4 regions of the Streptococcus sp. 27098_8_82 genome follow, and region 1 is predicted to be linked to each of the others. Evidence: predicted binding sites of a transcription regulator. Region 1 holds the regulator's gene; each other region holds the start of a gene.
What was found. The regulator Rex, encoded in region 1, represses fermentation and respiration genes when NADH is low (regulators of the CRP and FNR family bind a similar motif). The targets are predictions, from matches to a motif close to TTGTGAANTANTTCACAA.

Region 1 (3,150 bases):
CGCATGCGCAAGACTTAAAAGACAGCTTACTTGCTGACTTATCGGACATTGAACATTACTTAAATGAAAGTCAGCCAAGCTTGCCATATGTCATCAATTTGGGATTTCCCAATCAAAAGAATGACCTGCTTCTGCTTCAAATGGATTTAAATGGATTTTCCATTTCAACAGGCTCAGCCTGCACAGCCGGAGCTATACAACCCAGTCATGTCTTGCAGGCTATGTATGGCAAGGATTCCAACCGCTTGCATGAGTCTATTCGAATCAGTACTTCGGACCAAACGACCCTGCAAGAGATTCAATCATTTACAAAGAAATTAAAAGAAATTTTAGGAGGATAAGATGGCCTTTCAAACATCTGTTAGCTTAGCAAACTGTGAATATACCTATTCACTTCACCCAAATGTCAAGAAATTCACCTTACGCGACAATACATTCGCTGAAAGCAAGGTTGGCAACTATGAACTCTCTCGTCTGTTGGAATCTGTTCCCAACAGCGGAAATGGTTTTTTGCTTAAAATCATCGTCAATAAAGATTTGAATGGCTTCAAAATCAATATCACTGACAAATCAGGCCTGCGCTTGGTCAATATTTTCAAATCAGAAGATCATCACATTATCCAGCAAAAATTTTATTTCTTGATGGATAGCTTGGTTGAAAGAAATATTTTTGAAAAGACACCACAATAAGCAAGATTCTCGCAATTTTGCTTTTTTGGTTTTGACACTTCAAAATTTAAACGAGCTTGACTTCTACTTAGAACACTTGAAGAAAAGATCAACCGAACCCAAAGAAAGGATTAACAATGGTTGAACTGACCTATTTGGACTCATATAAGGTGAAACGGACACTTACCTATGAAGACTTCGACGAATTTCTTCTCGCCTTCTCTGGCTGCGTCACAGTTCCTGACTCTCTCAAAGTACTTTCCATCACTTATAATGGACACCAGCTGCCATTTACAGGGTTAATCGGCGACTTGTACCGCCAGATGTACCAGTTAGACTTAACTCCCTATCAGGACTAATCTCTTCGCAACTGCAACATAACTTAAACGTTAACTCTTTTCTTTTTTAGTGCATTAAACATCCTTAATTAGTTGATTTTTTCACAAACTTCCTATAAAATAGAATTAGAAAGGTTGTGATTTTGTGAAAACTGAAAAAAATACTACAATTCCTCGAGCAACAGCTAAGAGACTGTCGCTCTACTATCGTATTTTTAAACGGTTTAATGCTGAGAAGATTGAGAAAGCCAACTCCAAGCAAATCGCTGAAGCTATTGGCATTGACTCTGCCACCGTCAGACGAGATTTTTCTTATTTCGGTGAACTTGGCCGCAGAGGATTTGGCTATGACGTCAAGAAATTGATGAACTTTTTTGCTGACCTCTTGAACGACAATGCTATCACCAATGTCATGATTGTTGGTGTCGGTAACATGGGGCGGGCTCTGCTGCACTATCGTTTTCATGAGCGCAATAAAATGAAGGTTGTAATGGCTTTCGACACAGATGACCATCCAGAAGTTGGCAGCACAACCAGCGATGGGATTCCTATCTATGGAATTTCCCAAATCAAAGAAAAAATACAGTCAGGAAATGTGCAAACTGCCATCCTAACTGTACCTAGCGTAAAAGCCCAAGAAGTTGCATCTATCTTAGTTCAAGCAGGTGTGAAAGGTATTCTCTGCTTCTCGCCAGTAAATCTATCCCTACCTAAGGACGTGGTCGTTCAGTACGTTGACCTGACTAGCGAACTGCAGACTCTGCTCTACTTCATGAGAAAAAATGAACATTAATTTGAAAGGGGTATTGAACACTCAATGAGTAAACCAATTATTGGAATAACCGGAAATGAAAGAGAAATCCCAGACGATCACTTCATCTATATGAGCTATACGGCGACAGGATTCGTTGAGGGAGTTAAAGAAGTTGGCGGAATTCCAATGATTTTGCCAATCGGTGATGAAGAAATGGCTAAACAGTATGTTTCCATTGTTGACAAATTAATTATCACAGGTGGTCAGAATGTATGCCCTCAATTCTATGGTGAAGAGAAAACCATTGACAGCGATGATTATCTACTCAAACGGGACATTTTTGAATTAGCTTTAATTAAGGAAGCTCGCCGTCAAAATAAACCAATTTTCACCGTCTGCCGCGGAACCCAACTTTATAATGTAGCTCTAGGCGGTACTCTTCATCAAGATATTGAAGATCATTGGCAAGATAGCTCTGCTGAGTACACAACTCAAAGCATGGTGACCAAGAATGGCTCTATTCTGCATGAAATCTATGGCCCTGCATCTGAAATCAACTCCTTCCACCACCAAAGTATCAAGGATTTAGCGACCGGCCTAGAAGTCATTGCCTATGATCCTCGAGATAAGATTATTGAAGCCATCACTTCTACTGATGGTAGTCCTTTCCTTGGCGTCCAATGGCACCCAGAGTTCTTATTTGGCTCCAGAGAAGGAGACTTAGCTCTGTTTGATTATGTTGTCAATATTCTTTAAAAACCTCTACTCCTAGATAAACTTCTTTTCAACATGAATAGAAGTTTTTTATATTCAAGTAAATCAAATTATATCATATCTGTCTCCTCTCGGTAGCTATAGTAACTGACCTTAGAGACAATCAAATGATCCAAAAGGACCAAGCCCATCATCTCACACGCTTCTTTCATATGCTGGGTCACCTCATCGTCGTTTCTGCTGGGAATGACTGAGCCTGATGGATGATTGTGCACCAGTATGATAGATGTCGCCAGATGCTTAAGAGCGTAGTGGAGAATTTCTCTCGGCTCAGCAATGCTTCTGCTGACTGTCCCCATAAAAATAGTCTGCTGATGCAGAATTTGATTTTGACTATTAAGATAAATAGCAACCAAGCACTCCTGCCTCATATCTCCCAATTCCTGCTGCATCTTCTGGGCTAATTTTTGACTGCCCATAATCTGCTCTTTCTGCAGAACCTCTGCTCGGTTAATCCGACGTCCTAATTCGATAATGGCCTGCAGCTCCACAGCCTTAATCGGACCGATTCCAGAAATAGTCTGCAATTCCTGCAAAGTTAAATACTTAAGATCGTTCAAACTGGAAATCGATGATAAAATTCTTTGAGAAACTTGAAAAACAGTTTCTTTTTTG
Region 2 (3,150 bases), on a different contig from region 1:
TTGCACAAGGTCACGGAAGTCCACTTCTGGTTGTTCATAGAAGAGCCACATGACTTTGGCTGCGTCCATTGGTGAACCACCACCAAGCGCGATGATTGTATCAGGTTTGAAGGTACGCATAATCTCTGTACCACGTTCAACTGTTGTGATGTCTGGATCTGGCTCTACGTCTGCAAAGATTTGGTAAACAACCTTATTACGACGAAGATCGAGTTGTTCGATGATACGATCTAGGAAACCAAGCTCTACCATCGCATGGTCTGTAACGATCATGACACGTTCCACATCACGACATTTTTGCAGGTATTGGATAGAGTCACGCTCGAAGTAAGTTTTTGAAGGGAGTTTCATCCATTGCATATTATTTCTACGTCTTCCTACTTTTTTGATGTTCAAGAGATTCACAGCACTAACGTTATCACCAACTGAGTTGCGACCATAAGAACCACAGCCCAGAGTCAGTGACGGCAGGAAGGCATTATAAACATCTCCGATACCGCCGAAAGTAGAAGGTGAGTTGCAAATAACACGGATAGCACGGACAGCCTTACCAAATTCCTTGGTCAACTCTTCGTCCGCTGTATGGATAGCAGCTGAGTGACCAAGACCATGGAATTCTACCATTTGACGGGCCTTTTCAACACCGTCTTCACGAGATTCAGACTTGAGCACAGCGATTACAGGTGACAGTTTTTCACGTGTCAATGGCTCTTTTTCACCAACTTCTTTACACTCTGCGGCCAAGATATTCGTATCTTTTGGCACGCTGAAGCCTGCTTGCTCTGCAATCCAAGTGGCTGGCTTACCAACGATATCCGGATTGAGCTTAGCACCAGCACAGTTCTTGCTGTTTGCCTTAGCACCAAAGCAGAATTCTTCCAACAGAGCTTTTTCTTTCTTATTTACAAAGTAAGTATGATATGATTTGAACTCTTCTACAAATTCATCATAAACCTCCTTATCAATGATAACGGCTTGCTCAGAGGCACAGACCATACCATTGTCAAAGGACTTAGACATAACGATATCGTGCGCTGCTTGACGGATATTAGCGGATTTTTCCACATAAGCTGGTACGTTTCCGGCACCAACCCCCAGAGCTGGCTTACCACATGAGTAAGCTGCCTTCACCATTGCGTTACCACCTGTCGCAAGGATAGTCGCAATTCCTTCATGGTTCATAAGGGCAGAAGTTGCTTCCATAGATGGCGATGTAATCCATTGTACACAGTTTTCAGGCGCACCTGCTGCAATCGCAGCATCACGCACGATTTGTGCTGCATGAGCAGATGATTCTTGAGCAGATGGATGGAAAGCAAAGATAATCGGATTACGTGTTTTTAAGGAAATCAAAGCCTTAAAAATAGCGGTTGAAGTCGGGTTGGTAGTCGGTGTGATACCGCAGACAACACCCACTGGCTCCGCAATCAGGGTCAAACCAGTTACATCATCTTCTTCAATAACGCCAACAGTCTTCGTATGGCGCATATTATTCACAACGTGTTCACAGGCGAAAAGGTTTTTCGTTGCCTTGTCTTCAAAAACTCCGCGTCCTGTTTCTTCATAAGCGTGCAGGGCCAACTCCCCGTGAGCATCCAAAGCTGCTACAGAGGCCTTGGCTACAATGTAGTCCACCTGTTCCTGATTCAGCTTTCTCATTTCCTCTAGTGCAACCAGACCTTTTTGCACCAATTCATCGACATGCTTTTGCGCTGCCAAAGCCTTGTCTTCTTGTTCTACCGTTTTCTTCTTTTCAGCCATTCTATTCCTCCAATGGTTTTGCCTTAGGTTAGATGAAGAACACTAACCTTTGTTAAATATTTCACAATTCAATTATAACCCATTTAATGACTCTTGTAAACACTTTCACCTAACATTCACAAACTTTTTCCTGTTATTTTGTGAATATTAGAAAACAAGCGCTGATTTATTAGATTATTTTTGTCTATTTTGTGAAAAACTTTTTTAATTTTTTAGAGATTTCACATACTTTTGTTTTCACATAATATATGAAAGCGCTTTCTTGGTTTAAATATAAAAAGCTCGGACGAATCGAGCTGATCTTTACTTTATAAACATCTAAAAGATGAACCTTAATTCCCATTTTTAATAATAATCTCAATCGTCATCATAAACACGTTCACCATGTATTTTGATATATTCTTCGCGCTTCCTATCCAATTCTTCCCATATGGAATCGTCAATAGCGTCAATCGTTTGAATTTCTTCCAAACTCATCTCATTTGCTTCCTCAAAGGTTAGAGATAAGATATCTTCGTGTTTTTCCTTGAATTCCTTAATTGTCAGCCATGTTTTCTTATCATCTTCGCTAATTTGACCGTCAATAGCAGTCGCAATTTCAAGTGCCATAATATACATAGCTCGTTTATCAACTGTTAAAACATCCAGATAATTAGAAGCGATTCTTAAATATTTGCCCTTTTCTCTACCGTCGCTTTCATAACTTCCCTCATAATCCAAATCAATATTTTCATATTTTTGGGAATTGATTGCACTGCCACCTTTAACCTTGACATCTTTCCAACGAGAGCCACTTGCTCCCCACTTATCTAACCGCAAAGATAAATAGAAGTCATTTTGCAACATCTCGTCATCCCCGACATTTGAGAAACTTATTTTTTGGCCATTTCTTTCTTTAAACCACATTTTCCATGCGAGTTCTCTGTAGCCAAATGGCACTTTTCTAGTATAATCACCATTGATGTATAGTCTCATAAATCTGAGATATCGCCTCCATGTGCTAGTATGTATTCTTTTCGACGAGTAGCTTCTTCCTCCCAAAGAGGGTCGTCTACAACATCCATCGTTTGAATTTCTGTCAAACTTAGTTCTTTTGCTTCTTCAAAAGTTAGAGATAGAATAGCCTCATGTTTTCTTTTAAACTCCTCAATTGTCAACCAGCTAGCCTTATCATTTTCGCTAATTTGCCCGTCAATCACCTTTGCAATCTCAAGCGCCATAATATACATAGCACGTTTATCAACTGTCAAAACTTCCAGATGGCTGGTTAAAATTCGGAGATAGTCCCCCTTTTCATTATAATCTGTAGCAACTGCATCTTCAAAATTAATTTCAATACATTCCTTAATATGTGAAAAGAGTCTTCGTACCCCTTCCTTTAGGGGGACA
Region 3 (3,150 bases), on a different contig from region 1:
TGAACGGTTTACGCATACGAAAAGCTCCTCCTTGCTGTGTCATAATTGTGACTGATTAGAGCACCATTATAACATAAGTCGTGTTATTTACACTGAATTCTGTTATAATAGTCTGTATTATCACTGAAAAGAGACTCACATGACAAAAAAAGTAATCGCTGTGGATTTGGACGGAACCTTGCTGGATTCTAACAGCAACCTGTCTGACTTCACCAAAGAAACCATCAAAAAAATTTCCCAAAAGGGCCACAAGGTCATTATCACAACAGGCCGTCCCTACCGCATGGCTTTGAAATATTATAAAGAATTAGAGCTCAATACGCCCATGATCAACTTCAACGGCTCTTTAACTCACATTCCAGAAAAGAAATGGGACTTTGAAAAATCGCTGACGCTGGATAAGTCCTTTCTGCTGGATATGGTTCAGCGCAAAGATGAGATTGAAGCGGATTTCATTGCTGGCGAATACCGCAATAAATTCTATATCACCAATCCCAACGAGGAAATCGCTGATCCCAAGCTCTTTGGCATCGATGCTTTCAAACCAGAAAACCAGTTTCAAGCTAATCTGGTAACGGAGAATCCTAACGCCATTCTCCTGCAGACGCGAGCAGCTGATAAATATGCTCTGGCAGAGGAAATGAATGCTTTTTACCAGCATGAACTTGCCATCAACTCTTGGGGCGGACCGCTCAACATTCTCGAGTGTGCTCCAAAAGGGGTCAATAAGGCCTTCGCCCTTCAATACCTGCTTAATGTTCTCAATGTAGATCGTAAAAATTTGATTGCCTTTGGCGATGAGCAAAATGATACTGAGATGCTGTCCTTTGCTGGCACCGGCTATGCCATGAAAAATGCCAATACTGACCTGCTGCCATACGCCGACCAGCAGTTGTCTTTGACTAACGACCAAGATGGCGTCGCCCACGAGCTAAACAAACTCTTTTTATAAAAGTAGACAATTAGGCAAACTCTGTTCGAGAGTTTGTCTTTTATTTTTTGTATTCTCTCGACCTCAATCATGCTCAAAAGCTTTAAAAATCGGAGCTTATCCGCAGTACCATAGTTTTAAAGGTTACTTTTACTTGAAATTGTAAGCGTTTGCCATTTGTTTGAGTTTGTGATATAATTAACATAATTGAAAACTAAATAACAGGAGGAAACTACTTATGAAAGCAGTTGTTGTAAATCCAGAAGGAACCAATGTCCAACTCATCGAAAATAAGGAACTTCGTCCTCTTGAAACAGGGGAAGCTCTCGTTGACATTGAATACTGCGGTGTCTGCCATACTGATCTGCACGTCGCGCATGGTGACTTTGGCAAGGTACCGGGTCGCGTTCTTGGCCATGAAGGTATCGGTATTGTCAAAGAAATCGCTCCAGATGTAAAAAACCTCAAAGTCGGAGACCGCGTCAGTGTAGCTTGGTTCTTTGAAGGCTGCGGCGCTTGTGAATACTGTACAACTGGACGCGAAACCCTTTGCCGTACTGTAAAAAATGCTGGTTATTCTGTTGACGGTGGGATGGCAGAGCAATGTATCGTAACAGCCGATTATGCTGTCAAAGTTCCTGAAGGACTGGATCCTGCTCAAGCTTCTTCTATCACTTGTGCCGGTGTAACGACCTACAAGGCTATCAAAGAAGCCCAGCTGCAACCAGGCCAATGGACAGTAATCTTTGGAGCAGGTGGATTGGGTAACCTAGCGGTTCAATATGCCAAGAAAGTCTTTAATGCCCATGTTGTCGCTGTTGATATCAACAATGATAAGCTAGCTTTGGCCAAAGAAGTAGGTGCTGATATCGTCATCAACGGCCATGAAGTTGAAGATGTCGCTGCTCTTATCCAAGAAAAAACTGGCGGTGCGCATTCTGCAGTAGTAACAGCCGTTTCTAAAGTTGCCTTCAACCAAGCTGTTGACTCTGTTCGTGCTGGCGGTCGGGTAGTTGCCGTTGGATTACCATCTGAAATGATGGATCTAAGCATTGTCAAAACCGTTTTAGATGGTATCCAAGTCATCGGTTCCCTCGTTGGAACACGCAAGGACTTGGAAGAAGCCTTCCAGTTTGGCGCTGAAGGTTTGGTAGTTCCTGTCGTTCAAAAACGCCCAGTTTCAGATGCAGTGGATGTCTTTGACGAAATGGAAGCGGGTACCATTCAGGGACGTATGGTACTTGACTTTACACACTAATCCTTTAAAGCATGCCAGTCCCAACATTTACCAAGCTCTTGGAAACGTATGATGGACAGACTTGATATTATTTAGAAACTTTTGCCATTATAGAGGGAGACTAAAGACATAAGATACGATTTTTTGTCTTTGGTCCTCCTCTTTCTTTTTTGATAAATAAACACTTTCTCAAACACGATTCTTTTCTTTCATTTCAAAAGTCTCTTTCATATTATTTCAACATTTTTTCATATATTAATCTGTTGTATTTTCTGTTTTCCTAATTTATTAAAACATTTCTATAGCTAAGGTTTGCTTATACCTATATTTATCAGGTGTTCAACAAATACTGACATTTTTGAAAGAAAAAGTCGTTTTTAGGAACAAACGCTTGCATTTTTCATGAAAACGTTTTATAATAAACTTGCCTTAAAGTTTTCTTAAAACTTAAGTCAAACATTTTATAAGGAGGAATGTCAATAATGAGTATCGGAATCATTATTGCTAGCCACGGTGAATTTGCTGCTGGTATTCATCAATCAGGTTCTATGATTTTCGGTGAGCAGGAAAAAGTACAAGTTGTAACTTTCATGCCCAACGAAGGACCAGATGATCTCTATGCAAAGTTCAATGACGCTGTGGCTTCGTTTGATGCGGACGATGAAGTGTTGGTCTTGGCTGACCTTTGGAGTGGCTCTCCATTCAACCAAGCTAGCCGTGTCATGGGTGAAAATCCAGACCGCAAGTTCGCTATCATTACAGGCTTGAACCTGCCTATGCTGATTCAAGCTTATACAGAAAGGATGATGGATGCCAATGCCGGCGTTGAGGCTGTAGTGGCCAACATCATCAAAGAAGCCAAGGAAGGAGTCAAAGCTCTGCCTGAAGAGCTGAACCCTGCTGCTGAAGAAGCAAATGCTCCTGCTGCAGCTGCTCCAGTTGCCCAAGCAGCAATCCCTGAAGGGACTGTAATCGGTGACGG
Region 4 (3,150 bases), on a different contig from region 1:
TTCAGAAGTGTACTGCACGCTCTTAATCATTATACAATAATTTTGGCATAACAGCAATTCAGAGGATTAAAACGCTTTCTCTAATACTTTAAGCAGTTCTTCTGCCGTAGGGACGCGAGGGTTAGTCGGAGTACAGCCATCATGCAGAGCAGCTTCTGAAATTTCTACCTTGTACTGAGCAAAAGCATCTGCTTTCACACCATATTCTCTGAGAGAAGTTGGCATCTCCAACTTTCTCTGCAGCTTCTTGATAGCTTCAACCAGCTGTCTCACTCCTGACACAGGGCTTGAAGCACTGCATCCCAGTAGTTTGGCAATATCCTGATAGCGACTTGCTACAGTCTTGTCTGTCGCCTGCCGGTTCCGATTGTTGAATTCGATACCAGCATTATATTGAATGACATGGGGCATTAAAATACTGTTTAAACGACCATGAGGTACATGGAACTTAGCTCCTGCCGCATGTGCCAGACTGTGATTGATACCCAAAGAAGCTGTGTTAAAGGCCATACCAGCCAGAGTGGATGCTGCATGCATCTTTTCACGCGCTTCTACATCCTGACCATTTTTGTAGGCTTTAGGCAGGTATTCAAAGACCAGCTTGATTGCCTTTTCAGCCAAGGCATCAGAGAAGTCCGTAGCCTTGGTCGATACATAAGCTTCAATGGCATGGGTCAGTACATCCATTCCAGTGTCAGCCGTGATGTTACCAGGAAGTGACAGAACCAAATCCGCATCTAAGATTGCAACATCCGGAAGGATTTCTTTGGTCACTAAAGGATATTTGGTACCTCTCTCTGCATCCGTGATGACAGAAAAGGACGTTACTTCAGATCCAGTTCCGCTTGTCGTCGGAATGGCGATGAGAATGGCCTCTGAGAAGGCACCCTGTTTCTTGGCAAAATAATACATAGCCTTGGAAGCATCAATGGCAGAGCCGCCGCCAATAGAAAGCACAATGCTGATTGGCTTGTCTCCTGCACTCTTGATACCAGCCACAACCGTTTCGATTGGCGGATCAGGCATAATGTCTGTGAAAACAACAATGTCATTGCTGTCATCAAAGTTGGCTAAAATGGCATCCAACGTGCCAGATGTCTTCAAAAAAGGATCGGCAACGACTAGAATATGCTCGTTTTTATAATGGCTTAATTGCTGCAGAGCGCCCTTGCCCACATGCAATTCAGTCTTATAGGAAATCTTATACATCTTTTCTCCTTTCTGTTGTATCTATTTTTAAACAAAAAGAAACTATATGAAAATAAGACTGCTCCCCTACACACGTCACAGCATTTTCATATAGCTTCATTGCTTATTTATCTTCAGTACCCCTTTGTACTATATTGAATTATAACACAAAAGCGCTTTCAAGGCAATAAAAAAGTCATTAATATAAGAAGTTTTTAGTGCCGCATCTCCTTACAAAGCCAAGCTTATTTGAAGAATTAAATTTTTATTAAAATTTAGTTCATTTTCCTTGTAATTCCCTGTGAAAGGTGTTACAATCTAGTTACTAGGAAATTGATTTTAGTACTTTTAAGGATATGGAAGTCTGGTGCAAATCCAGCGCGGTCCCGCCACTGTGATAAGCTTTTCAGCTTTAAGTCAGGTCTTTATTCTTAAATTTTAGTAGATTTCATGCCTCGATGTAAGGTAGTGATGTCAGTTTGGAACAAACATTTTAGCTTAGTTTCCATTATTGACTCTACGTTTAAGTACGTTAATTTTCTAAAGATGAGGTTTCACTTGTCTTTCTGCAAAGGAGCAGAGTCAATAATTGGAAAGCTAGTGCTAATCAACGAAGCTTAGCATGAAGATACGATGATGTATAGGCGGCTTTCTTTTTTAGAATATCAAAATAAGTTCTGTCCTTCCAAGACTCAGTAGGAGTCAATTGGGAAAGACAGAACTTTTTCTGTTTCTTTTTGTCACTGGCGTTTGCTTGCCCAACGCTCAACATCTGCCTTGGTGATATTGTGGAAGACCTTAGCACCTCTTTCATAGGCGATGTCTTCTTGGTTTTTAGTAAAGTTGATTACTCGAGCCAAGGCAAAGAAATAATCTGATAGACGATTGACAAAAATCAGGACATTATTGTTAATTTCCGTAGTCCACATGGCCCCTACGATATGACGCTCTGCCCGTCTTGCAATGGTCCGAGCCACATGAATCATGGAAGCAATCTCGTCACCGCCTGGCAGGATAAACCTTTCCAGAGCCGGTGGAATTTCTGCGTAGGTATCAATCCTCTCCTCAATCCAGTCAATCAGCTGCTGATCGACCTTATAAGGGTAAACTCCCTTAGGAGTAGAGAGGTCTGAACCACAGTCAAAGAGATAATGCTGTAGCTGGAGCAGCTCATCTCTCAGCTTATCATCCTTGTCCAGCTTGGTAATAGTATAACCAATCCAAGAGTTAAGCTCATCAATGGTTCCGTAAGCATTAACTCGTTCTGCATCCTTGGCGACACTTTGACCGCCAACTAGCTTGGTCAAGCCCTTGTCACCTGTTTTTGTATAGAGTTGCATATTTTTCCTCCTTTAAGTCACATTTTTGCGAATATCAACATAATCTTCTTCTTTCAAACTGCCTTCTGCAAAGGTTGGCATATGCTCCATGGTATAGACAGCATTTTCCAGCAGAAAGAAAGCCAAAGGACAGCCTGAGCCTTCACCCAGTCGCATGTCCAGCAAAAGCATGGGCTCAAGTCCTAGAAAGTCACTGACCAGTCTGTAAGCAGGCTCCGTCGAAGCATGGGAAGCAAAGCTATAGTCCAAGACATGAGGGGTCAGCTGATGGGCAATCAAAAGCCCCGTCAGAGAGATAAGACCGTCCACTACACATGGCAGCTGATAGTGGGCACAAGCGAGATGAGTGCCTGCCATAGACAGCATATCTAGCCCACCAAGCTTAGCGGTCAGATCCAGAATATCTCCATAAGGAGCGTGACGATCCAAACACTGCTGGATAACGGCAGTTTTATGAGTCTTCATATCCTGAGTCAGACCAGCTCCATAGCCTGTGACGTCTTCTGCTTTAAGACCGAGAACTGCCGCAATGACAGCAGCTGAGGTCGTGGTGTTGCCAATCCCCATTTCTCCAGTTCCAAAGAGACGATAGCCATCTTTGATCAAGGCCTCTGTCTTCTTG

Region 2: adhE (bifunctional acetaldehyde-CoA/alcohol dehydrogenase) is a predicted target of Rex. The motif match lies at 1,811-1,828, and genes of this name have one in related genera.
Region 3: adhP (alcohol dehydrogenase AdhP) is a predicted target of Rex. The motif match lies at 1,119-1,136, and genes of this name have one in related genera.
Region 4: O3627_RS04800 (1-propanol dehydrogenase PduQ) is a predicted target of Rex. The motif match lies at 1,342-1,359, and genes of this name have one in related genera.

What each region holds. Positions count from the first base shown of each region.
Region 1 is NZ_JAPVYB010000001.1:588,433-591,582, reverse strand. Features, by position in the region: gene O3627_RS02900 (cysteine desulfurase family protein) at 1-341, shown strand, start outside; gene O3627_RS02895 (DUF1831 domain-containing protein) at 343-690, shown strand; gene O3627_RS02890 (DUF4649 family protein) at 807-1,028, shown strand; gene O3627_RS02885 (redox-sensing transcriptional repressor Rex) at 1,153-1,800, shown strand; gene O3627_RS02880 (gamma-glutamyl-gamma-aminobutyrate hydrolase family protein) at 1,825-2,517, shown strand; gene radC (DNA repair protein RadC) at 2,586-3,150, opposite strand, start outside.
Region 2 is NZ_JAPVYB010000005.1:49,275-52,424, reverse strand. Features, by position in the region: gene adhE (bifunctional acetaldehyde-CoA/alcohol dehydrogenase) at 1-1,761, opposite strand, end outside; gene O3627_RS08790 (hypothetical protein) at 2,119-2,736, opposite strand; gene O3627_RS08785 (hypothetical protein) at 2,733-3,150, opposite strand, start outside.
Region 3 is NZ_JAPVYB010000006.1:72,824-75,973, forward strand. Features, by position in the region: gene O3627_RS09480 (DUF1361 domain-containing protein) at 1-43, opposite strand, end outside; gene O3627_RS09485 (Cof-type HAD-IIB family hydrolase) at 140-952, shown strand; gene adhP (alcohol dehydrogenase AdhP) at 1,170-2,189, shown strand; gene O3627_RS09495 (PTS sugar transporter subunit IIB) at 2,651-3,150, shown strand, end outside.
Region 4 is NZ_JAPVYB010000002.1:299,611-302,760, forward strand. Features, by position in the region: gene O3627_RS04800 (1-propanol dehydrogenase PduQ) at 67-1,209, opposite strand; adenosylcobalamin (AdoCbl) riboswitch at 1,520-1,668, shown strand; gene O3627_RS04805 (cob(I)yrinic acid a,c-diamide adenosyltransferase) at 1,929-2,528, opposite strand; gene cobT (nicotinate-nucleotide--dimethylbenzimidazole phosphoribosyltransferase) at 2,541-3,150, opposite strand, start outside.